Regions from separate parts of the Paenibacillus sp. LBL genome, predicted to be linked through region 1. Evidence: a T-box and tRNA genes for the amino acid it is inferred to sense, from the RefSeq annotation. Region 1 holds a T-box; the other holds one or more tRNA genes.
The links. The T-box of region 1 lies ahead of leuS (leucine--tRNA ligase). A T-box ahead of a tRNA ligase gene usually reads a tRNA of that ligase, here a tRNA-Leu.

Region 1 (12,252 bases):
CTCGTAATCCTCCGCTATCATACAGCCTGCTTCCGAGCAGTCAGGAACCCCCATCGGCGCGCCGTTGTATGCTGTACCGAGCAGCTTTTTCCCCTGCACCAGCACCGCCCCAACATGACGCCGCGGGCATTGGGAGCGGGTAGAAACCATAAAGGCAATATCCATGAAATACGTATCCCAATCTTTACGTTGATCTGCACTCATCATCTGTCACCTGTTTCTTATCGATATCTCCTTTATTGTAGCACATAGCTAAAGTCCAAAGTAAGGCTTCATCTTCTCCAGCATTTTGGGTCCAATGCCTTTGACATTCATTAAATCCGCTATACTCCGAAAAGGCCCAAACTGCTTCCGGTAATCGATGATGGCCTGGGCCTTGGCTTCCCCGATGCCGGGGAGTTCCATCAGAGTCGCTGCATCCGCCGTGTTCACATTAATCAATCCGGACTGTACCGAAGACGACGGCGAATCCACGGCAGACTCACTAGCAGAAGCTCGTTGCTGCGTCTGCAGAGCGCCACCATCGGTCTGGGAGGAGCCCGAAGAGGATTCGGGCTGGACAGAAGCCGGAGGCGACGTTTCGCCTGCGGAACCGCTTACGGTAGCAGCACCTTGGCTGCTGCTTAGTGAGAGATCCTTCGTGTTGCCCGCAGGCTCGCTTCCTGTATCAGGGTCCGCCTTCTTCGCAGCATCAGGAACGTCACCAGCCTCTGCTGGAGCAGCATCTTCCACGGCGCCGTTCCGGGAGTTCGCGGAGGACGTCTTCATTCCCTTTTCTCCTTCAACCCCCACCACTTGCTCCAGTTGGTCGTTTAACGGCTGCCAGCCCTCGATCCCCTTGTCGGTGCCGCCTGCAAACAAAATGAATCCGCAACCTGCGATGGTTGCCGCAAGACTCCAACCTAATGATATCCGTTTCATTCATGACCTCTCCTTATCATAAAAATTCATATCCATTGCGTTCAAAAACAGAATACTTGCATTCTCTCACCGAAATCACATGAAAAACCGTCATGCATCGGCATCTTCCCCGCATACATTAACTTAAGGACGGTACATTTCTGCCGTAAAGCGCGAAAGGAGGGAACGTACACATGAAGGTCGGTTTTATCGGTACGGGCAGCATGGGAAGTCTGTTGATCGAAGCCTTCATTCAATCGGGCGCACTCCTGCCTGAGCAGATTCGAGTCAGCAACCGAAGTCCTGAAAAGGCGCAGAAGCTGGCAAAGCGACATCCCGGTTTGACTGTATGCAGCTCTAACACAGAGACAGCTTCACAGAGCGACCTGTTCTTCTTATGTGTCAAGCCGCTGGAGTTTAAAACGGTCATCAGCGAGATCAAAGATCAGCTGGAAGCCCGGCAAATCGCGATATCCATCACGAGTCCGGTGCAACTGATCCATTTGGAATCAACGCTGCCATGCAAGGTGGCGAAAATCATACCGAGCATCACCAACATTACCGGAGGCGGAGCATCGTTATGTATGTATGGTTCCCGAATAAAAGAAGAAGACAGGCAGCTTATAGAAAGCCTCCTGTCTTATATCAGCAGGCCGCTCGAGATACTGGAATCGCACACGCGAATCACTTCCGATTTCTCCAGCTGCGGGCCTGCTTTTTTAAGTTTATTCATGGAAAAATGGATCGACGCTGCCGTTGAAATGACCGGTATCGACCGTAAGACCCTCAATGCATTAGCCGGTGAAATGCTGCTTGGCACCGGCAAGCTGCTAACGGAGGAGGGCTTCTCCCCCGAGCAGCTGCAAGAGCGGGTGGCGGTTCCCGGAGGCATCACCGCCCAGGCTTTGACACTGCTTGAGTCAAACCTGAACGGACTGTTCTACCAATTGATCCAGACCACACACGACAAATATGAGGAGGATCTGGCAAAACTGGATGCTGCCTTCGGTTTTACGATTAACCGGCCACGATATTGACCAGTTTACCCGGTACGGCAATGATTTTGCGTACACTCTTTCCTTCCAGCGCCTGCTTGACATTCGGAAGGGAGAGGCTATGTTGTTGCATGGCTTCTTGATCCATGTCTTTCGCGATTTTGGCACGTTCTACGATTTTGCCGTTGACTTGAACAACAATCTCAACTTCTGCCTCTACGGTCCAAGCCTCGTCAAAATCAGGCCATGGCTCATAGGTTACACTCTCGCTGTAGCCTAAACGGCTCCACAGCTCTTCAGCCAGGTGAGGCGCAAGCGGGGAAAGCAGTTGAACGAAGCTCTTCATGGCCTTCCGTGGAAGCTCATCCGTCTTGTATCCCTCGTTGATGAATATCATCAGCTGGCTGATTGCTGTGTTAAAGCGCAGATGCTCGAAATCATCGGTCACTTTCTTGATCGTTTTGTGCAGCGTACGTTTGAATTCGTCCGTACCCTCGCCCTCAACGATTCTAGGATTCAATTGACCGTCGTCACCGATGAACAGGCGCCATACACGGGAGAGGAAGCGATGCGTTCCCTCAACGCCGTTGGTGTTCCATGGCTTGGTCGCTTCCAGCGGCCCCATGAACATCTCGTATACGCGCAGCGTATCGGCTCCATACTCGTTAACGATGTCATCCGGATTGATGACATTGCCACGGGATTTACTCATTTTTTCATTATTGTTGCCAAGAATCATGCCCTGATTGACAAGCTTCTGGAATGGCTCCTTCGTATCAACAACACCCAGGTCATACAATACTTTGTGCCAGAAGCGCGCATACAGCAAGTGAAGCACGGCATGCTCCACGCCACCGATGTACAAGTCAACCGGAAGCCACTCCTTCTGCTTCTCCTTGGAGCACAATTCATCATGGTTGTCAGGATCGATGTAACGCAGATAATACCAGCAGCTGCCTGCCCATTGCGGCATCGTATTGGTCTCGCGGCGGGCTTTCATGCCGGTTTCAGGATCTACCGTTTCCACCCACTCCGTAACGTTAGCCAGCGGTGATTCACCGGTACCGGACGGCTTGATCTGATCGACATCCGGGAGAAGCAGCGGAAGCTGATCCTCCGGCACGGTCTTCATCGTTCCGTCTTCCAGATGCAGGATCGGAATCGGCTCGCCCCAATAGCGCTGACGGCTGAACAGCCAGTCACGCAGACGGTAAGTTACCTTCTTCTGACCCTTGCCCTCTTTTTCCAGCCATTCATTCATCGCTTGAATAGCCGCTTCATTATCCAGCCCGTTCAAGAAACCGGAATTCACATGCTCGCCACTGCCGGTGTAAGCTTCCTCCTCGACATTTCCACCCTGAACGACTTCAATAATCGGAAGACCAAACTGTTTGGCAAATTCCCAGTCACGGCTGTCGTGACCCGGAACCGCCATAATGGCTCCTGTTCCGTAACCTGCCAGCACATAGTCCGCAATCCAGATCGGCACTTTAGCGCCGCTCACCGGATTAATGGCGTATGCTCCGGTAAAGACACCGGTTTTGTCTTTTGCCAAATCCGTCCGCTCCAGATCACTTTTGCGGGAAGCCTGAACTTGATAAGCCTTCACCGCTTCGCGCTGATCCGCTGACGTAATTTTGTCCACAAGGTCATGCTCCGGTGCCAGCACACAGTAGGTAGCGCCGAACAGTGTATCCGGGCGGGTTGTAAATACCTCCAGATGGCCATCGTAACCCTCGATGTCAAAACGAACCTCGGCACCCGTGGATTTGCCAATCCAATTGCGCTGCATATCCTTCAGGCTTTCGCTCCAGTCCAGCTCATCCAGATCCTCAAGCAGGCGCTCTGCATATTCGGTAATACGCAGAATCCATTGACGCATCGGCTTGCGAACGACCGGATGTCCTCCGCGCTCACTCTTGCCATCGATGACCTCTTCGTTCGCCAGCACGGTACCGAGTGCTTCGCACCAGTTAACCGGCACTTCAGCCACATAAGCCAAGCCGCGGTTATAGAGCTGGATAAAGATCCACTGGGTCCATTTGAAATATTCCGGATCGGTGGTGCTGATCTCCCGGTCCCAGTCATACGAGAATCCGAGGGATTTGATCTGGCGCCGGAACGTATCGATATTTTGCACGGTGAACTCGCGGGGATGCTTGCCTGTGTCCATCGCATACTGTTCTGCAGGGAGTCCGAAAGCATCCCATCCCATGGGATGCAGCACATTGTAACCTCGCATCCGTTTGTAACGGGACACGATATCTGTTGCCGTGTATCCTTCCGGATGCCCTACATGCAGGCCTACGCCGGATGGATATGGGAACATATCCAGTGCGTAAAACTTCGGTTTGGATGATGCCTCTTCGGTTTTAAACGTTTTTTTCTCGTCCCAGTACTGCTGCCACTTCGGTTCGATGGCCTGCGGGATATAGCCGTGGCCGGTTGTCTGATTGTCCGTCATACTTCAATGCTCCTCCTTCACATTCGAGAGACAAGGCCTGATGCCATTGTCCAAAAACAAAAAAACCTCATCATCCATAGCGTTGATCGCTAGGGACGAGAGGTTTGATTCCCGTGGTACCACCCTAGTTAGCCAAAGGCATACTTTGCCTTTCACTCCCTTTGCATCCTTATCGCGGATGAGACGACAATGCTTCATCGGCCAGTTGCTGAAATAGCCATTCAGCGGCCGGGTTAACATCATTGCTCCGAGGCGAGTTCATTCCTATCGTCAACCGGTTTTCACCAAACACCGGCTCTCTGCATGATCGAATGCGGAAGTACTGATCCTCATCATCGCTTTCATATTACCATTTTAATGTGGCTATTATACCCAAAATGTACGATCAAGTCAACGAAAGTTCATCTCCGCTCCTGCGGTAATGCTCCGGTGTCGTTCCGACCATTGATTTGAACATCCGGCTGAAATGAGCCAGATGCTTAAACCCGGATGCCTGGCTGACCTCCGTTATGCTCAGATAAGGGTGAAGCCGCAGTAAAATTTTAGCCTGGTTGATCCGCCGGTGATACAAATATTTAAACACCGTTGTTCCCGTCACCTCCTTGAATAAGGAGGATAGATAATGCTTGGTAATATGCATATCGCGGGCGATTCTCTCCAGCGTCAGATCGTGCATATAATTTTCCTCGACAAACGATACCACATGCTGGACATGCCGCTCCTTCTCTGAGATCGAGTCCTGACCCTGTACAGCGGCCTGACACCAGCCTGCAATGACGTACATCAACTCCTGGATGCGCAAGGTCATGCGTTCCTGGCGGTAGTGGGTCGTGGACGCTGACAGGCGATGAATATCGGCCAGCAGGGCCTCGAACTCTTCCCGATTGGTCCCGGTTAGGGTCATACGATGATTCCGGAGCGTATCGAAGGGGTCCAGCAGGATCGTCTTGGCCGATTCCGACAGCCCCTTGCACACCCAGGCCGGGTCAAAATGCAGAATGCTTCTTACGTATCTGGAATCGGGTTCCACACTCGGACAATGAAGCGTCAAACCATTCATCAGCAGCAGATCCCCCGGCTTCAGCGCAAAGACAGAGTCACCGATTAGATAGGTGCAGCATCCCTCGTGAAAATAATAGATTTCATAAAAGGCATGGGAATGGAACTGCCCGCTGATAAGGGGCTGTTCATTATAATAGCTCAGATCTATTGGCTCTTTCAGCTGCATCCACTCGAAGCTTGGCAGCCCTTTGGATGATGACGAGGACATAAGAGAATCGCCCCTTTAGCGGCCTGGGGTTGTAGAACCCCTGAACATCGCGGAGTTTTTCTCTATTATATATGATTTTCTTGAATGCGCACGGCCTCATTCTGAGCAATCACGCATAATTCGCCAGCCTTGAAGGCGTGCTCCTGGGACATGGCAAACTCGGTCCGTTCCAGACAATCCAGGATCAGCTCGCCGAAAAACGGATAGCCTACCTTGCCCTGCAGCTCCATATGAAACTCCCCTTCGCCGTTAACCAAATACAGATGATCGCCTTGTGGATGTCTGGCAATATCAATGTATTTACGAAGTTCGATATATCCGTCCGTTCCCAAAATAACGGTTCTTCCGTCGCCCCAGGTACCAAGGCCCCCAGGCGTCAGCCAATCGACACGGAAATAATTCGTGGCCCCGTTGTCTCCGAGAAGTGTCGCATCTCCGAAATCCTCCAGCTCCGGGTAGGCCGGATTCGCATAATTGCCCACCTTGCTGCTGAGCACCTTGGCATCGCGGCAGCCTGCAAAAAACAAAAACTGCTCAATCTGGTGGGACCCGATATCGCACAATATGCCGCCATACTGCTGATGGCGGAAAAACCAGTCCGGACGGGATGGAGCATTTAAGCGGTGCGGTCCTGTTCCCATCACCTGCACCACGCGGCCGATCACGCCGTCCTGTATCAGCCGACCCGCGTGGACCGCACTCTCCACATGCAGCCGTTCACTGTAATAAACCATATACTTCCTGCCTGTCTCTGCCGCCTTTGCACGTGCCGCGCTTACCTGCTCCAGGGTGGTGAACGGCGTCTTATCGGTAAAATAATCCTTGCCGTGTGACATAACCTTCAAACCAAGCTCACATCTCTCCGATGGAATGGCGGCAGCCGCTACAAGATGAACTTCCGCATCCTCGAGCACCTGTGCCTCGGAGGAAGCGGCGGTTACGCCAGGATAGGTCTCGAGAAAAGCCGCTACCTTGGCGGGGTCTGAATCATACACCCATTTTAAAGTTGCCCCCGCTTCAATTAATCCGTTACACATGCCGTATATATGTCCGTGCTCCAGCGACATGGCGGCAAAGACAAAATCCCCGGGCTTGCACACCGGCTGGGCTTTGCCAACCGGCGCATAGAGCATTCCATTACTGCGATCCATACCGATTGCCTCCTGACGGTTCATTAATAGGTTCCGAACGTTTTGCTCATATCAACCGGTCCAACCTCTCTGACGGTCTTCTGGCTGGAAGATTGGGCAATGCGTTCCTGCAGCAGCTCATAATACAAATCTTCGTTCAAGGGCAGATCCACCCAATGATCGGTCCAGGTGGACAGATGCATCGCGTTTGACAGCGTCAATCCGTGGATCCCCTCTTCGCCCGGCGCAATCAGCGGCGTGCCTTGACGAATGGCATCCACAAAATTTTGAATAATACCGCTGTGCTGAGGATTATCACCCGAGATCGGCACATCGCATTTCCAGCATTCCGGTTCTCCAAAACCTCCGGTATACTGCTGATTGAATTCGGGTTCCGGAACGCGAAGGCGCCAGAAGGTAAGCTTTCCGTCCTCAATGACGATTTTTCCACGGTCCCCCGTCACTTCGTACCGGTTCGTTCCAGGCGCTTCGCCCGTTGTGGTAATAAAAACTGCCGTTGCACCATTCTCATATTCAGCATAAGCCGTCACATCGTCTTCCACTTCAATATTGCGGTATTTGCCAAACGAACAAAAGGCACGAATCCTCTTCGGCATCATTCCGGTCGTCCACTGCCACAAATCCAGCTGATGCGGAGACTGGTTGATCAGCACGCCTCCACCTTCACCGCCCCAGGTTGCACGCCAACCGCCGGAATCATAATAGCTTTGGGACCGGTACCAATTGGTTACGATCCAGTTCATCCGCCGGATCTCACCAAGCTCGCCGTCTGCAATCAGCTCCCGAAGCTTCTTATACAGCGGATTACAGCGCTGGTTATACATAATCGAGAAGACTTTGCCACTGCTCGCAGCGGCAAGGTTCATTTCCCGAACCTGCTTGGTATAGACGCCCGCCGGCTTCTCGATCAGGACGTGGAGTCCATGACTGAGGCATTTTATCGCCACTTGTGGATGTGCATAATGCGGCGTGGCAATGATCACCGCATCGATCTCTCCCGAAGCTATTAAAGCATCCGCATCATTCCAGATTTTCACATCCGAGGGCAGTGTTGCCTTCGCCTCTTCCTGCTTAGCCGGGTTGAGGTCACATATAGCGCTGAGTTTCCCTCCGGCAATCCGGCCTGCTGCAAGCGTTCTGGCATGCGAGAATCCCATGCCGAGTCCAATGACGGCTACTCTTACTTGATCCATATTTCTTACCTCCCTTGTGAATGAATGTCTACACGCGCTGTTTATGATCTGCCCACACCTTCATCTGCTCGGCAAAACGGAGCAGCATCTCCGTAGACTCATACGTACCGCTAAAGTCTTCAATCCCGAAATAACCATCGTAGCCCACCGAATGCAAATCCTGTATCACTTGCACCCACGGAACGGCTCCCTGGGCAAGAGAAACCCATTCTCCAGACCAGACTGCCGTGCTTCCATCCTCTGATGGAGTCTTGCGGTATCCTGCATTCTTAACATGGACATGAGCCAGATAGGGACCCAGCAGTTCCAGGCCCATTCGGTAATTCTCATACCCTTCATGGACCATATTGCCCGGATCATACAGCACCCCAATATGCTGTGGATTGAAGTGGGATACAAGACGGTGCGTTAGTCCCGCACTCGGCGCAATCGTCAGATGATGTGTCTCCACCAATGCCTTGACTTGATAAGCCGCTGCCAAGTCCTGAACCTCGTGTAAATACCGTACCGCTTGATCGTACAGTTCATTGTAGTTGTGCTTTCGGTCATATCCCGGAATACCCACGCGAATAAATGAAGCTCCGATCAGCTTGGCTGCCTGCATGACCTTTTCCGTTGCTTCCACATCACCACAGGTCAGATAGGGGACCACCGCAAGACTGCGCCGTCCAAACTTGTCGGCAGCTTGGCGGAATCTAAGCCAATCCTCCTCCGTGCCTCCCGGATCTATTGAGCATCGATTATGACGCCAGAAGGAAGGCTTCTCCTCTGCGGCATCGGCTGGAACTTCCTTGAAGCGCCATTCAATGCCCTCAATACCGGCATCAGCCGCTGATTTAGCCAGCGCCTCAGGCTGCAAATCAGGTGTTGCGACTGTAAAAACAGACAGTTTCATTATTCCGTCATCCTCTCTTCAGACCTGTGAATTTGCATGAGCAACATTTGATCATCGTTGGACTCATTTCTTATCATTCAGAGCGTCATAGATTCATAGAACCAACCTTGCAGATAGCGCTCTCATTTCTGTCTTTTCTCTCTCTCCAACATCGTAGCACAGTCCAGGAGGCAAACCCATATCCCTGTATCCGAACCTTAACCACAGTCAAACAAAGCGGAAAAGAAGTGTCTTTGAATACAATCAACCGTCCTTAACGCAAAAAAGCACCCCTGCCGTCCTGGAACAGACGGTAAGAGTGCCTTCCTTATCATAAGTATTCATTATTTTACGGCAACGTAGAACAGCCGGGATGCATCCTGCCCTGCTTCAATCCACTCAAAATCGGCATAACATTTCACATCCCGAAATCCGGCCTTCACCAGTTCAACTCTCATCCATTCCGGGTCGTATCCGCGCTGGACATGAGTCTCCTCAAAGCGGCGGTAAACGGAAGGATCCTGATCGTCCCTGGCAAAAATGGAAAGATGATGTTCAATCTCACAACGACGTTCATCCAGGTCGCATGTCCAGATATAGGACACTTCCCGTTCATCCAGAACGAATGGCTGCTCTTCGTCATAACGAATCAGCGTATTGGGGTGATGCACATCAAACAGGAACGTGCCGCCTTCCTTAAGACCGCTGTAAGTCCGTGCAAAAGTGGAGCGTATGTCCTTCTCCTCCAGCAGGTAGTTCACACAATCACAAAATGAAATGACAGAATCCACCTGCTCTGGCAGTTCCCAGGAGCGCATATCCTGCTGTACCCAGCGGACGCTGCCCTCCCGAAATAAACGGTGCCCCTGCGGTGTTCCCTCGAGCTTGCGTCTGGCAACGGACAGCATGTCCGCTGACAGATCAATACCTGTTACCTCAAATCCGGAGTTAACCAGCGGGATGGTGATACTGCCAGTTCCGCACCCGAGCTCCGCAACGCTTTTTGGCATTCCGTGTTTATCCCAGGCTGTTCTCGCAAAGCGGATCCAATCCGGATAAGGCATGTCTTCCATGAGTTGATCATATACGTAAGCAAACTTGCGGTAAGACAACATGATGACACCACTTTCCTAGAAGCTTCCCCTATGATCCGGGTTGTTACTTAGAATCGGTATTCTCTTCTTTATTGACCATATACGTCCAGCTGTCCTTCTGGGTAACGAGCCCGTCCTTCATCAGTTTGCCAAGCGCACGTTTGAAAGCGGATTTGCTTATGCCAAATCGCTGCTTGATGATATCGGGCGGTGTATCATCCGAATACGGCATCGCATGGCCCGGGCGCTCCTTCAGAAAAGCAAGGAGCCGGTCGGCATCATCTGTCCGGCCGATCTCTTTTTGCGGAACCATGGACAGGTTGACCCTTCCATCTTCCCGAATATGGCTCACCCGGACTTTGACCTCTTCGCCAAGGCGCAGCATGCGTGTCCGTTCGGAGGAATGGATCATGCCGATTGCACCAAAGCCGACCACGCCTCCGTCAATGATGACAAATGTGCCCATCTGGAGCGGTTTATAGACGAGGGCTGTGAACCATTCGCCCTTCCATGAATCAGGCGCATGGAACGAAAGCGGAGCCAGCTCCTGCTCGCCGGCAAGCTTCGCCCGAAGACGCCCTTGCTTGTCATGCTCCATAATGACAAACACATAGTCTCCCACGACCGGATGCAGTTCCCGCATCTCAGGCAACTCCCGGATTGGAAGCAGCAATTGTCTGCCAAGCCCCATCTCAAGAAAACACCCAAGACGGGGATGAACATCCGCCACCTGCAGCTTCGCGGTTTCACCCAGTGTCAGATAAGGTTTCTTCATCGTTGCAGCCAAGCGATCTTCCGTATCAAAGAAAATAAATACCTCTACCGTGTCCCCCGGTTCAATCTTGCCCGTGAGCTCCGAATAGTGAAGAAGCACATCCCGATCGCCGCCATCCAGAAAATAACCGTAAGGAGAAACTTCTCTGGATACAACCAGCTCCGTCAATGTGCCGGCAATTAAACTCATACGTTCTCCACCACTTTAGCATCCGACCACAGACGCTCGATATTGTAATACTCGCGCTCATCGCGGTGGAAAATATGCACGATAACATCCCCAAGATCCATCAATACCCAGCGGGCTGCGTCCATTCCTTCCAGTCCGCGAAGAGCTACGCCTTCATCATGGGCCCGTTTGCGGATTTCGGTTGCTATCGCTTGCACCTGGGTATCCGAGTTACCATGACAGATGACAAAGTAGTCTGCGATTAGCGAAATCCCTCTGAGATCCAGAACAACGAGATCCATTGCCTTTTTATCTTCTGCGGCGGCAACTGCCACATTTAACAACTCATTCGGTTTCAACGTCATGAATTCGCCTCCAATTGCTTAATTAGATCGTTGCGGGCTAATACCGTCAACGGATAAATAATTTGTCTGCGTGATAGCAGGTGTCCGATCGTGGAATCAAAACCGGCGGCAAGCGCCTCTTCAAGGCTATGGTTGGCCAGTTCGCGAATATTATTCACCCCGGGAAAATCCCGTCCCGGTTCCATGTAATCCGCAAGGCAGACCACCTTGTCCAGCAGCGTCATTCCTATGCGTCCTGACGTATGGTAACGAATTGCGTCAAGCACCTGGGCATCCGTCACCCCATACTCCTGCTGCGCTACAAAAGCACCGACCTCAGCGTGCCAGAGCTGCTTGTCGTAATGGAGCAGCTCTTCGGAGAGTTTATGATCCACCATCATCTGGTGAAGCCTCTGCACAGGCCAATATTTTGCAACATCATGCAGGATGGCTGCCAGCTCTGCCTTAACCGGGTCGGCTCCAAACCGGCCGGCCAGGATGACGGCGGTTTCCATTACGCCCTGCGTGTGCTCCCAGCGTTTGGCCGGCATCTGGGAGGATACAGCGTCAATCAGTTTCTCACGGCTGTACAGCATATATACCGCTCCTAACAATATAATCATAAACACGGTCCGGTACCATATAACGGATGGACAAGCCCGATGCCGCTCTATCCCGAATCAGGGTGGAGGATATTTCGATCAGCGGCATCTCCGCCGTGACCACCACCTGACGCAGAAATTCCGGCAGCTCATCCACGGACAGCTTGGTCCCGGGGCGGTTGAGCCCGATAAAGGTGAGCATTTCCGCCAGTTCCTCAATGCGGTTCCACTTGGGAAGGTATGCCACCATATCCGCTCCGATAATGAACGAAAATTCATGCTCGGGATACGTATCCCGCAGCTCTCTGACGGTGTCGACGGTGTAGGAAACTCCGCCGCGTTGCACTTCCCAGTCCAATGTACGAAAGGACGGATGGTCGGCTACAGCCTCGGCCGTCATTTCCAGCCGCATGAGTCCGGTT
Region 2 (12,252 bases), on a different contig from region 1:
ATCAAACATCTTGCTTAGTCCTGCTCCCGACATGGAGACCTCCTTCGTCTGGCAGTGATTGCCTCCGCATTTACTGCACACAAACCGTTCCTCGATCATTTGTTCAATACGCATCCCAGGTGCCCCTTTCTCAATACTTAATCATAAGGAGAAATACGGAGTTTCATGTAAAAAGTTTCATATATGCAAGCTGAGCTGACAAAAAAAGATGACCCTCATATAAGAGAGTCATCCCCATTTCTTATTCTTGTTCTTATGGTTAGCTTACGCTTAACTCCACGTCGATGTTGCCTCGGGTTGCCTTGGAATAGGGGCAGAACGCATGCGCTTTTTTGGCGAGGTCCTCGGCCTGGCTTCGTTCGATACCCGGCATTTCAATCTTCAGCTTCACCGCAAGCTTGAAGCCGTCAGCACCTTCGTCTTTTCCGATCATCACCTGGGAGTGGATCACAACATCCTTAAGCTGCACGCCTTCTTTACGGGCTATATTAGCCAAGGCGCTTTCGTAACAAGCCCCGTATCCAGCCGCAAACAGCTGCTCCGGGTTGGTTCCATCCCCGCCGGGTCCTCCCAGTTCCTTCGGCATGCTTAATTTGTGATGAAGAACTCCATCCGTAGATTCAACGGAACCTTCACGTCCTCCAATGACTTTTACATCTGCTGTGTATAATGGTTTCATGCTCGTTCATCTCCTTCATACCCTATTATGATCTCTACATGTACTCTTTAAACTTATGGCACAGATTGAAACGACAAATAGGGCAGTTCTCAGGAAACACCTTATTTACCAATCATAAAAAACAGCAAAAAAAGCTGTGATTCAAATGGATGATTCCACTTCAATCACAGCTTTTTCTAAAGTATGCGGTAGAGAGGACTCGAACCTCCACGGGTATACACCCACTACCCCCTCAAGATAGCGTGTCTGCCATTCCACCACTACCGCATAGTATAAGGGAAGTTCTGTAGCGAACATTCCCTATTATACTGTTCTGCAATACAAAAGTAAAGAGTTAATTATTGAGCTCCAAATTCGGCACCTGCATAGCTATGTCTTGTCATTTCTCTTATCCTTGCGGTAAGCAGAAAATTCAATATATTCGCGAATGAACTCCTTCTCATTCTCTGCAAGTCCCGACATGGCAAGATCAGCCGCTTCCGGGTCCACTTCATATTCTCCCCGGGATTCCCTGACCCGAGTATTGGGACTGCCCTTGCCAATAATCAGCCAATCCAGACTCACGGAGAAGAATGCAGCGATCTCAATCAATTTATTTGTGCTCGGCGTTGTTTTCCCCCTCTTCCAGTCACCAAAATTTCCTGTGCTGATCCCGAGGGTTTCGCAAAACGCCTTCTTGGTCATACCCCGGCTTTCTATGAGATGTTCGATTCGTTGGTAAATAGACTGCATTAAACAACCGCCTTCCTAATTCTCTCTAAAAAGAAAATATCTTATGTACGTAATTTTTTCTTGCACAATGACTTAATTAAGTGTATAATCAATATATATTGCCTAAATTATACCATAGTACTCATAGATCGTTGTATCTTTTACTCATGAGTCTATTTAGTACGAGGAGCGAGTAATTTTGCCCTACGATACCATAATCACATCTTGGAACAATGCAGTTCACTCCTTGAACAAGGGACTGATGATCATTACCCCCGACGGCATCATCGACAAAATGAACGATCCGCTCATTGCCATGGCCGAACAATACGGTGTTTCCCCTGAGTTCAAGTGGCAGGGGACATCCTTTTTTGATATCACTTCCCAGCAGTTGGGACAGGCCTCATTCGATCATTTTTTTGATGTGGTGGACTTCCCTGCCATCAAGGATGTTATAGCAGGAAAGCTGCCTGAATATTCCTTTGAATATGCAGTGAATGGGAACGGTCAAGATATCTGGGTGCTATGCGAGGTCATGCCGCTGCTTATGAGTGATGACAACCTTATCCATGGAGCCATGCTCTCCTTCACTGACATTACGAAGTTTAAGCACAAGGAGCTGCTGCTGGAGCAAGCACTGGCCCACAGCTATCCCTTGCCGGGACACATTCCGATCTGTGCCGTATGCAAATACGTGCGCCATGCCGAAGAATGGGAGCCGGTCGAGAGCTATTTGGAGAGTCGTCTCCCGATTGAATTCACACATGATATTTGTCCCGATTGCATCCGCAGATTATACCCCAAATATTCCTCCATCCTGGATGATCCCCAGATACCTGATTAGATGAATACATAATACAGCACAAATAAGCAGCTTCGTCATCCGAATAATACGGAAGGCGAAGCTGCTTATTCATCATTCGGCGATCTTTCGTATATTACGCGCTCACAAAACGAAGCAGAGGGCTTATGAGAGCCGGCAGCACCGATACATGCCCTTCCCCCTCAATTTCGGTAAAAGCGGTTTCCAGCACGTCTTCTTGCCCCTTGAGAAACGCATACAGCTCTCTGGCGTCTTGAACCATGGACGGTTTCTCCTGAGCTCCGACATATATGTGCAGCTCTTTGCGCTGTCCAGTTTGCAGTATACGCGCTTTCCCTTCTTCCCATTGCTTGTACAGCATGTAGTTCTTCCACCATACGGAGGGACATGCCGCTATGTACCGCTGAAAGGCCTGCGGCCTGGTAAACAGTGTATGCAAGGTAAAATAACCCCCCAGCGAGTGCCCAAATAACGCCTGCTTCGCAAGGTTTACCGGATACTGCCGTTCTACTGCTGGCTTCAGCTGATCCTCGATGAACGCATGAAATGCCTCGACACCGCCTGTCTCCGGCCATTGAAATCCATTGGGACGGACCGGCAGCTCATCGGTATCCGCATATTCCGTAAAGTTATAGAAACGCTCATTACTCACGATAGGACTGTCGCTGTCAAAGCCGATGCCCACAATAAGAGCCGCAGGGATGCCGCGGGGCGTACGAGACTGAATGCGAATCGCCTCTGCAAGCGATCCGAAGGTAGCATTGGCATCCAGTGAATACAACACAGGATACCCGCCCTCGGGCGGAGGTCCCATCGGCTCGGCGATGAAGATACGGTATTCACGGCCCGTAAGGTCGGACTGCATAGACCAGGTCACCGTCCCGGGTATGTGAAACAAGCTGTCGTTAGGCTGGGCGCTTGGCCCCTCACCCTGAGCTTGCTTCGCCTTCAGCTCCTCCCCTTGGGCCTCCTTCATGAACAACCATTGCAGTGCATCGGGAAATCTTCTGGCCATAAAGATGGCGTCATGGGTTCCATCCGGATCTACCTTCAGCTGCAGTCGCTGCTTGCTCATCCCATTTTCACCCCAAAACCGATGGGCCTCAAGGTTATTAGGGAACATATTCTTCTGTGCATTTTTCTTATATACACCCTCTTGACGCCCCACAGACATAAATACCCTCAGGCTGGCTGGCAGGCTCCCCTGCTGCCTGATGAAATCCATAACCCCCTCATACCACAGCGAAGCCGACAGCATCCCGATTCTTCCAAAACTCTCGGGACGCCAATATCCCGCAAACATCGAGATCAGCCCGCCAAAGGAGCCGCCGATAATCGCCGTATGTCCAGGCTCAGGTAGTGTCCGGTATTGTCCGTCAATGTGGACTTTAATGACGTCAGCCACTTCGTCTACGTAGGCTCTGCCCTGCCCTCCGAAGGGGGGATTCCCATCCAGCAGAGAATCTGCCGGCCATGGCGTATACTCATCATTGCGGTTTACAGGTGATATTCCGACCAGGATAACTTCATCCAATTGCCCGGTTGAAAACAAATGCTCCACATAATTCAGGCAGTCCATGAACAAATCTCCATGATCCTGCACATAGGCAACAGGATAAAAGCGTTCCGAATCATCCTGATAAGAAGGAGGCAAATACAGTTTGAGTTCCCTGTTCTCAACCACCAGCTGCTGATAACGATTCATGTAATCCTCCCGAAAGCTTCTTTTATTTTCTCATGCGAATCAATAGATAGATGAAATAAGGCACTCCGATCACAGACACCACAATCCCTGCAGCCAGTTCGGCCGGAGCAAATATCGTTCGGCCGATGAAATCGCCGATGACAACAATCGCCATCCCGGCTATGCCGCTGACAGGTATGATATGCCTGTGCCGCAGTCCCACCAGCTGTCTGGCCAGATGCGGAGCGATCAGACCGACAAATCCAATGCTGCCGGACACGGCAACACTCGCGCTGATCAAGCCGATGCTGCACAGCAGCAAAATATTTTTCTCACGTTCTACAGATACCCCTACACTCTTCACGCTTTCTTCACTAAGCTGGAACAAGTCGAGCACCTGTGAGCGGAACCATATAACAGGCGGCAAAATAATGAGCCAAGGCAGCATAGTGACCACGAACTTCCAATTGGCACTGTGAAGGCTGCCGGCCAGCCAAGCTACGGCCATCTCGTAATCCGACGGGTTCATTTTGAGAGAGAAGAACATCGTTATGGCCCCAAAACCGGAAGCAATCGCAATACCCACCAGGATAAGCCGCTGCGGGTCCAGCTTCCCGCCTTCTCTGGCAAACATAAATATGGCCGTTGTCGCTGCTAACCCGCCTGCAACGCCAAACATGGGCATCATCATAACCCCAAGCCAGCCTGACATCGTGATCTGCCCCTGCAGTAAGAACATGAACAGAACAACCGCCATGCCTGCGCCGGCATTGATGCCGAGAATGCCCGGGTCTGCAAGTCCATTACGCGTTACGCCCTGAATAACGGCCCCGGCCATGCCCAGCGCAAATCCTACGAGTGCACCAAGTACAATGCGCGGAAGACGGAATTCAAACACAACGAGATCGAAGTCCGAATTGGGATTCAACCGGAGCAGCGTCTGGAATACTTCCTTAATCGACATGTCAAAGGTTCCGTTCGTCAAACTGAAGTATATCGCCGTCAAGACAATAGCAATTCCTCCAGCAACCACAAGCGGGAATCGATAATACGTGTTACGCACGCTGCGCCCCTCCCCTCGTCTTGATCAGATACAGGAAGAAAGGAACCCCGATTATTGATGTAATGACACCGACCGGCGTTTCAAACGGGAAATTCACAAAGCGCGCAAGAATATCACATAACGCAAGAAACATGCCGCCTAATACTCCCGAGACGGGTACAATCCATCGATAATCGGAACCTGACAGGAACCGGGCTATATGAGGGATAATCAAGCCCACAAAGGCAACCTTGCCCGCCAGCGCCACCGACACGCCTGTCAGAATAACAACCGCCAGCATCGCGAGGGCTTTGATCAGCCATGTATTCACACCAAGCCCCTTGGCCGTCTCATCTCCAAGCGACAGGAGTGTGATCGATTTGGACAATGCGATGGCAAGGCATAGACCAACGATAGCAAAAGGAATGCTCAGCTTGATCAGCTCAGGGTCCATTGCATGCAGCCGGGCATTGTACCAGAAGCTGATGTTTTGCGAGATTTGAAAATAGGCGGCTATCGCCTCTGCAGTCCCGCTAAGAAACGTACCGATCACGGTACCGAGTATAGCCAGCCGAACCGGACTGAGCCCATTCGGTATGAGCCACGCCAATCCGAACACAACGGCAGCCCCGATGGCCGAACCGATCAATGAACTGACGATGTACATATTGGAGCTGGCATTCGGGATAAATACCATAAACAGCGTGACGGCAAACACAGAACCGTCAGACACCCCCATAATGGATGGTGAAGCCAGATAGTTCCGCGTCATGCCCTGCATTAAAGCTCCTGAAACCGCGAGGAAGGCACCGATGAGCATCGCGCCTACTACCCTTGGCATTCGGGAGCTCATAATAATCTGATGATCAACACTCTCCGAGTCAAAAGCAAAGATGGAATCCCAGACGGTATCCATCGTAATATTCTTGGCCCCATACAGGATGGAGGCCGCTATGAGTAATAAACAGACTGCCGGGGCCATCACAAGGATGACAGCCGGCAGTGATTTTTTGAACCCCATGAACAACACGCCTTATACGTTTATACTGGAACTTTTATTTACTTAGTCAGATTCTCGACTGCAGCTTTCAGGAACATAATTTTGCTGTATGCTGTTCCGCCTTGAGCAAGCGGATCGACCACATTGACAAATGCGGTGCCGTTCTTGAATGCGTTCAGGTTCTTCATGATTGGATCATTCTGCAGCTCTTCCAGTGCATTGGGCGTATCCTTGTTCTCATCTGGTGAGAACTGTACGAATACATAATCCGGATTCATCTCCGCAATTTTCTCTTTTGAGATCAATTCCTGTGCCTTGGCTGCCGCTACTTCTGCTGGTACTGCAATCCCCAAATCCTCATACAACACCGGGTTAAAGAATACGCCGGCAGGGTATATGTACATCTCGCCTGCACGAATACGAATCGCCAGAACCTTCTTGTCCTTCAGGCTATCTCCAAGGGTAGTTTTGACTTCTTCCAAATCTTCTTTATATTTGGCTATTTCCTGCTCAGCCTGCTCCTGCTTACCGCTTAACTCGCCAAGCAGTTTCAAGTTGCTTTCCCAGTTGGTTGACACATGGGAGTATGGAATCGTAGGCGCAATTTTGTTCAACTGTTCAATAACTTCAGGTTTGGCTTTGGACGATCCCAAAATGACATCAGGCTTCAGAGACAGGATCGATTCAAAATTCGGCTCCATTTTCTCACCGACCGACGTGGCTTCCTTCGTAATCGACTCAAACATCGGCGGGAATTTGCCTGAGAAGGTGATGGCTCCAACCGGATTTACATCCAGTACAATGGCGTCCTCCATCGCTTCAACCGCACCGGTGATGACAATACGATCCGTTTTTGCCGGAAGTGTGTATTCCTGATCGAGGTATTTCACAACCTTTGTATCTGACTCAGCGGTTTTCGCTTCTTCATTCGAAGTGCTCTCCTCCGCGGGTTTGCTCGTTTCTGCCGCACCGTTCGTGCTTGCTGCGTCCGTATCCTTAACTTCGTTGCCCTCTCCACAAGCGGATAACACCAAAGTGAATACCATCAACAGCCCTAAGACCCATTTCATTCTCTTCATCTCTCTCCATTTACCCCTTCCATGATCAATGATCACTTAATAATTGATAATGATTATCATTATTGATTATGGTATAGGATTTGCCCTTTTTTCACCATGGACAAATAACCGGATTCATCATGGACATTTTCCGGAAAACAACCGGAAGGCCTCCTCAGCCATATGCTCCATCGCGATGGGCGAGTACTCGCGCCAAGGATAAGAGGATAATTGATGGAATGATCCCTCTCTCACTGCTGGGAGCGTCATCCATTCCGGCGTAGCCTGCAATCTTCTCCAATGGGCCAGTGTCTCGGAATCCTGACGAATCAGAAGCAGAATATGCCCTGCGCAGCTCTCTTTGATCTGCTCCATCGTCAGCCCCCTGCCGTTCTCGAAATCCAAAGACAGCGCGGGCTGGAAATTAAAATCATCATATAATAATTCCTTCATGCCCGGATGACTGTAACTCATCAGCTCATCCTGATGCAGGCGTGCGGTCAAAAGGGTCCGCTGTCCCATCCTGCCAGGGGGGAGCTTCTCGCGGTAGGACGATATTTTCCGATGAAACCCTTCAATCCACTGCTCCGCCTCCGGCAGCTTGTCCAGCACTTCCGCCAACCCAAGCAGATTGCTCTGCCATCCCTCATGCTCTCCCGGCATCTCGTAGAGAGGGGCGATCAGCCGAAGCTGGTCCTTCTCCCATTCTTCTATTCCGTATGCACAAACAATAAGCTCCGGACGCGCCGAAGCAAGCTTCTCCAGATTCGCATATTTATTATGATTCTGACGGTACGCATCGAGATGCACCGGAATATCCGGACCGAGAACATTATAATAGTGTTGCGACCACTTGGGATGAAGCGGAGCTGCATATGGCGTGAAATCCAGCGGCATGACATAGCCCAGTAGGGTAGTTGAACCATACAGGGCCATTTTATTTTTCCTTGTCTTCATATACACCGAGGGAGAGATTCCAAATGCCTTCTTAAACTTGCGGCTAAAATAAAACTCATCCTTGTATCCCACCATATGCGCAACTTCCCGCAGCAAAGAATCCGAACCCAGCATCAGCTGCTTCGCCTTGTTCAAGCGCACATTCGCCAAATAGTCCATCGCGCTATGACCATACGTCTTCTTATACACCTCTACAAAATATTTAGGACTCAGCTCGGACAGGCCGGCTAGTTCGTCGATCGTTAAATCTTCATTATAATGTTCTTCAATATACTCCTTCACCCGCTCCAGCGCTTGTCTCTTGTCGTTCTTGGCGTATGGACCGCATCCAGCGACCATTGTATATAACAGCTCTTGAAAATCAATCTGTACCCTCCACTGTTTTAGGGGGTCCTTGCTGTGAAATTCCTTGTGCATCGTGCGGCAGACAAGATTCAAGCGGTCAGGGGAGCTGACAACGAATATGCCGTCATAGGGCGTGAAAGCTGCGTCGTCCACCTCATGCAATCGACCACAGCCCAACTCGCCTTCATAAAAACCAAAATGAAGGATCGCAACCGCCGTCAACTCTTGTTCCTCCACACTTCGATGATCGTCGCTCGTAATACCAAACGTGGATCCCGCCGCACAAAAATAAACACACCCCTTATTCATTCGGGTGATTTGTTCTGCCTGCTGCAAAGAGGCCTCCCCGCTAAGGGGGACGACCAGGGCCGACTGTACGGTCAGCTGTTGGTCAAGGGACAAGCTGTGTCCATGAACGATATCGATATTCCATAAACGGGCCATCAGCCCTCCGTATTCTTTCGGATCATTCTTATCACTGCTATTGCTCATCAGATTTAACATATATATTAGATCCCAACCTTAATTAATGAGAATGGTTATCATTATCATATAATTATCACACACCCTGTCAAATGTCCAGTGGGACCATCCTCTTTTCAGAATTGTCACAAGTATAGACCCAACATAAAAAAGCAGCCTTGCCTCCACAGGGAGTCATGACTGCTTCTTCAAATGGGATATATCTAATGAAGGTACATACAGGTGGGTCTTTAGAATGCGATATTTTCCTTCCCCTCCATGAGGAGCCTCTTCCTAGGCCCGCATATTCAGGGTTAATTCCGCCGAAGGCGCTGCCGGTTGCGAGCCCGGGCCTCGCCGCCCTTGCGGCCTGCCTCTTCGCGGCTCATCTTGGCATCTTCGGTATGGTTCTGATTTCTCGACTCTCCACCCATCTGGCCGATTTCTTGATAGAACTCACGTCCATGTGAGCTTGAGGTTGACTCTCCGCCTTTGCGTCCGATATCCTCATAGAAGTCCTTGCCATGGGTATCCGAAGTAGCTTCTCCGCCCTTCTGGCCGATCTCCTGATAAAACTCCTGATTATGCGAATTAGACGTAGATTCTCCACCTTTCCTGCCGATTTCCTGGTAGAAATCTCTATCATGAGCACGAGAGGTTGCCTCCCCGCCCTTTCGTCCAATCTCTTGATAAAATTCTTTGTTATGGTTGTTCGCAGTAGCTTCTCCACCTAAACGTCCTGCTTCTTCACGGCTCATCTTTCCATTGTTGTTGTTCTTAGCCATTCTGAATCACTCCTTATAGGTTATTGGAAGTTGTTGCTCGTCCACGGTATCATATTAACCTTGTGAACGGCGATGAAACATAAATTTTGCATAAATGCGCAAGTTTGCATCAAGGTCATCCTGCACAAAGTATTGATATACACGAAAAAAAAGCCCCGCACAAAGTGCGGGACTTTTTATCAAAATCTGTATGCGGTAGAGAGGACTCGAACCTCCACGGGTATACACCCACTACCCCCTCAAGATAGCGTGTCTGCCATTCCACCACTACCGCATAATACAAGGGTACATCCATCGATACTAAATAAAAAATGGTGAGCCATGAAGGACTCGAACCTTCGACACCCTGATTAAAAGTCAGGTGCTCTACCAACTGAGCTAATGGCTCTCGATGACAATCTTGCAGCTGCCATATAAGAAAAATGGTGACCTGTAGGGAATAACCTCTCTTCGTTCGAGACTGCGATGCTTATCCTAACGAAGATCTTGCTCCGACGAATCGACGGGGTTCTCATCCCTGAGGTTATATAAGAAAGTGGTGACCCGTAGGGGATTCGAACCCCTGTTACCTCCGTGAAAGGGAGGTGTCTTAACCCCTTGACCAACGGGCCACTTTAACCACGTCGCCGTGACGACAAGATTGAGTATAGCATAAATTTAAAAATGCTGGCAAGCTTTTTTTTCGTAAATTTTAATATTTATTTTCAGTGTTTTTTCGGCCCATAATCAGCCCAAGAAACCAGCCGCTAGCTGCGTTTCTGTGACGGTATTTCCCACACCCTGCACATGGTATGCATGAGCGTCCACTCTCGAGCTTACGATCTTATGCAGCTGTTCATCTATAAAATGCAAAGCAGCCCCATCATCGGCAGCATATCCGGATTGCGCCTCACCATTAAGTACAAGATTATGGTACGACGGCCTTCTCTTACTCTCGCCATCATAGTGAGGGCAATGGCTTCCCTTCAGCATACCCAACCCCTCAAGCTTGTACAAGGGTGCATTCAGCGGATCTGTAATCCCTTCTTCAAACCAGCATATGGAGCCAGCGCTTAACCCCGTTAATAAAACACCGAGACTGCGACGTATGCCTAACGCTGCTTATGCTCCGACGAACCCTATCCAGGGTTCTCATCCCTTTGCAAAAAAAAGCCCCCAATCACTTTGTGATGGGAGCTTTCTTCGATGTAACGCTAAACGGAGAGAGAGGGATTCGAACCCTCGCACCACTTACGCAGTCTAACCCCTTAGCAGAGGGTCCCCTTATAGCCACTTGGGTATCTCTCCATATGGCTCCCCGAACAGGACTCGAACCTGTGACAACTCGATTAACAGTCGAGTGCTCTACCAACTGAGCTATCAGGGAACATTAAATAGAATACTAATAATTTATCATGACTTCTTAGGGGAGTCAAGCGATAGAAGCGTAAGACGTCCGCTGCACTTGCCGCACCTGTACCGGGCCGGGTTCATCTTCCGTTTCCGCAAATACTCGGTCCCGCAGGCGCCGCAGCGCAGCATATAGCGATAAGGTTCCGGCTGGCGACCCGTTGCCTTGCCCTTCGGCAAAGATTTGCAGAATCGGCTTCCTCCAACGGCTTGCAGCAATTTTTTGAAATCGGCATCCCGATGCTGATACCCCCTCCCTGCAATATGCAAATGGTAATGGCACAGCTCATGCTTAATAATCTTCTCGACCTCTTCCCTGCCGTGCGTAGCAAGCTGATGCGGATTGATCTCGATATGATGGCTCTTCATAAAATACCGGCCGCCCGTTGAGGACAAACGCCGGTTAAAGGTCGCCTGATGCCTGAACGGAACCCGGAAGCTCTCCAGCGAAATTTTCTCAACCCAAGCCTGCAGTTCTTCATTGCTCATCTCGTTCATCATAACAATATCTGATCCTTCCTTTACCTTATAAATGCTACTTGAATTTTAACTTCTCTCTGGGCTACACTGTCAAGTAGAAAGTATGGAGGGAGAACCTGCAATCATGCCGAACATGCGTTACGTTATATTAAAGGGACACGAGGGGCTGCAGTTCGTCGAAATGCCTGGTGACCACGCTTACCAGCTCAGTGCTCTGAATTTACGCCTTAACAAGGAAATCGATAAACTCACCGCCCCAGGCAAACCTCAGCTGCCTCTTGCTGTAGCTGAATGCGACAATCTTGATCTGCTGCAGGAATCGCTGAGCATTCAAGGTGGTCTGGACTACATAAATGAGCTTGAGCAGGCTTTTGCTTCCCTTAACGAAACAGAGTATCCACTCATCTCGCTGCTAACCGAGATTCGGGCTCTTCAAGCCCAGCTTGAGCAGTGGTACGAGGAAGAGGCGTAATAATCGAGGTAGACCTGCACGCTTTGGGCTTTTTCCCCATATGCTATCCATACAGATGGAATTAGCAAGAGGAGGAGATACCCTTGCCGCAATGGCTCTGCAATCAATTAATACGTGCTTTCCGTAAAAAGGACAGACGTCAGATCAAGCTGCTGAACGAGTGCTGGTACTTTTACCGGAATTCACCGGGCGAAGAGAATTCGAATGCCCGATAGGGCGCTGCAACCGATCCATAAGTATGACAATAAGCCGGACTGCTGTCCGGCTTATTTTTGTGTGTATTTTATCATGATAGCTGAAGGGGAGCACGATCTACTGCAACTTACAGAAAGCTGCGCTTAGCCGGCCAGGAGCCTTGTAGCTTC

Region 2: it has a tRNA-Leu gene. The T-box ahead of leuS (leucine--tRNA ligase) is inferred to sense a tRNA for this amino acid. The anticodon was not compared.

Annotation. Positions count from the first base shown of each region.
Region 1 is NZ_JARXYU010000007.1:270,613-282,864, forward strand. It holds gene M2277_RS17695 (deoxycytidylate deaminase) at 1-204, opposite strand, end outside; gene M2277_RS17700 (ComEA family DNA-binding protein) at 253-921, opposite strand; gene comER (late competence protein ComER) at 1,095-1,937, shown strand; gene leuS (leucine--tRNA ligase) at 1,918-4,359, opposite strand; T-box leader at 4,448-4,704, opposite strand; gene M2277_RS17715 (AraC family transcriptional regulator) at 4,745-5,629, opposite strand; gene M2277_RS17720 (Gfo/Idh/MocA family protein) at 5,695-6,780, opposite strand; gene M2277_RS17725 (Gfo/Idh/MocA family protein) at 6,804-7,973, opposite strand; gene M2277_RS17730 (sugar phosphate isomerase/epimerase family protein) at 8,002-8,868, opposite strand; gene M2277_RS17735 (class I SAM-dependent DNA methyltransferase) at 9,192-9,962, opposite strand; gene M2277_RS17740 (CvfB family protein) at 10,006-10,905, opposite strand; gene rsfS (ribosome silencing factor) at 10,902-11,249, opposite strand; gene yqeK (bis(5'-nucleosyl)-tetraphosphatase (symmetrical) YqeK) at 11,246-11,824, opposite strand; gene nadD (nicotinate-nucleotide adenylyltransferase) at 11,808-12,252, opposite strand, start outside.
Region 2 is NZ_JARXYU010000026.1:34,660-46,911, reverse strand. It holds gene M2277_RS29810 (zinc ribbon domain-containing protein) at 1-114, opposite strand, end outside; gene M2277_RS29805 (organic hydroperoxide resistance protein) at 260-679, opposite strand; tRNA gene M2277_RS29800 (tRNA-Leu) at 864-946, opposite strand; gene M2277_RS29795 (helix-turn-helix domain-containing protein) at 1,049-1,411, opposite strand; gene M2277_RS29790 (hypothetical protein) at 1,590-2,234, shown strand; gene M2277_RS29785 (alpha/beta hydrolase) at 2,329-3,918, opposite strand; gene M2277_RS29780 (FecCD family ABC transporter permease) at 3,941-4,960, opposite strand; gene M2277_RS29775 (FecCD family ABC transporter permease) at 4,953-5,960, opposite strand; gene M2277_RS29770 (ABC transporter substrate-binding protein) at 5,999-7,018, opposite strand; gene M2277_RS29765 (AraC family transcriptional regulator) at 7,136-8,803, opposite strand; gene M2277_RS29760 (KGG domain-containing protein) at 9,076-9,546, opposite strand; tRNA gene M2277_RS29755 (tRNA-Leu) at 9,738-9,820, opposite strand; tRNA gene M2277_RS29750 (tRNA-Lys) at 9,859-9,934, opposite strand; tRNA gene M2277_RS29745 (tRNA-Glu) at 10,083-10,157, opposite strand; gene M2277_RS29740 (Type 1 glutamine amidotransferase-like domain-containing protein) at 10,273-10,635, opposite strand; tRNA gene M2277_RS29735 (tRNA-Ser) at 10,745-10,833, opposite strand; tRNA gene M2277_RS29730 (tRNA-Asn) at 10,837-10,912, opposite strand; gene M2277_RS29725 (SprT family protein) at 10,939-11,436, opposite strand; gene M2277_RS29720 (hypothetical protein) at 11,540-11,887, shown strand; gene cmpA (cortex morphogenetic protein CmpA) at 11,971-12,102, shown strand; gene M2277_RS29710 (DinB family protein) at 12,210-12,252, opposite strand, start outside.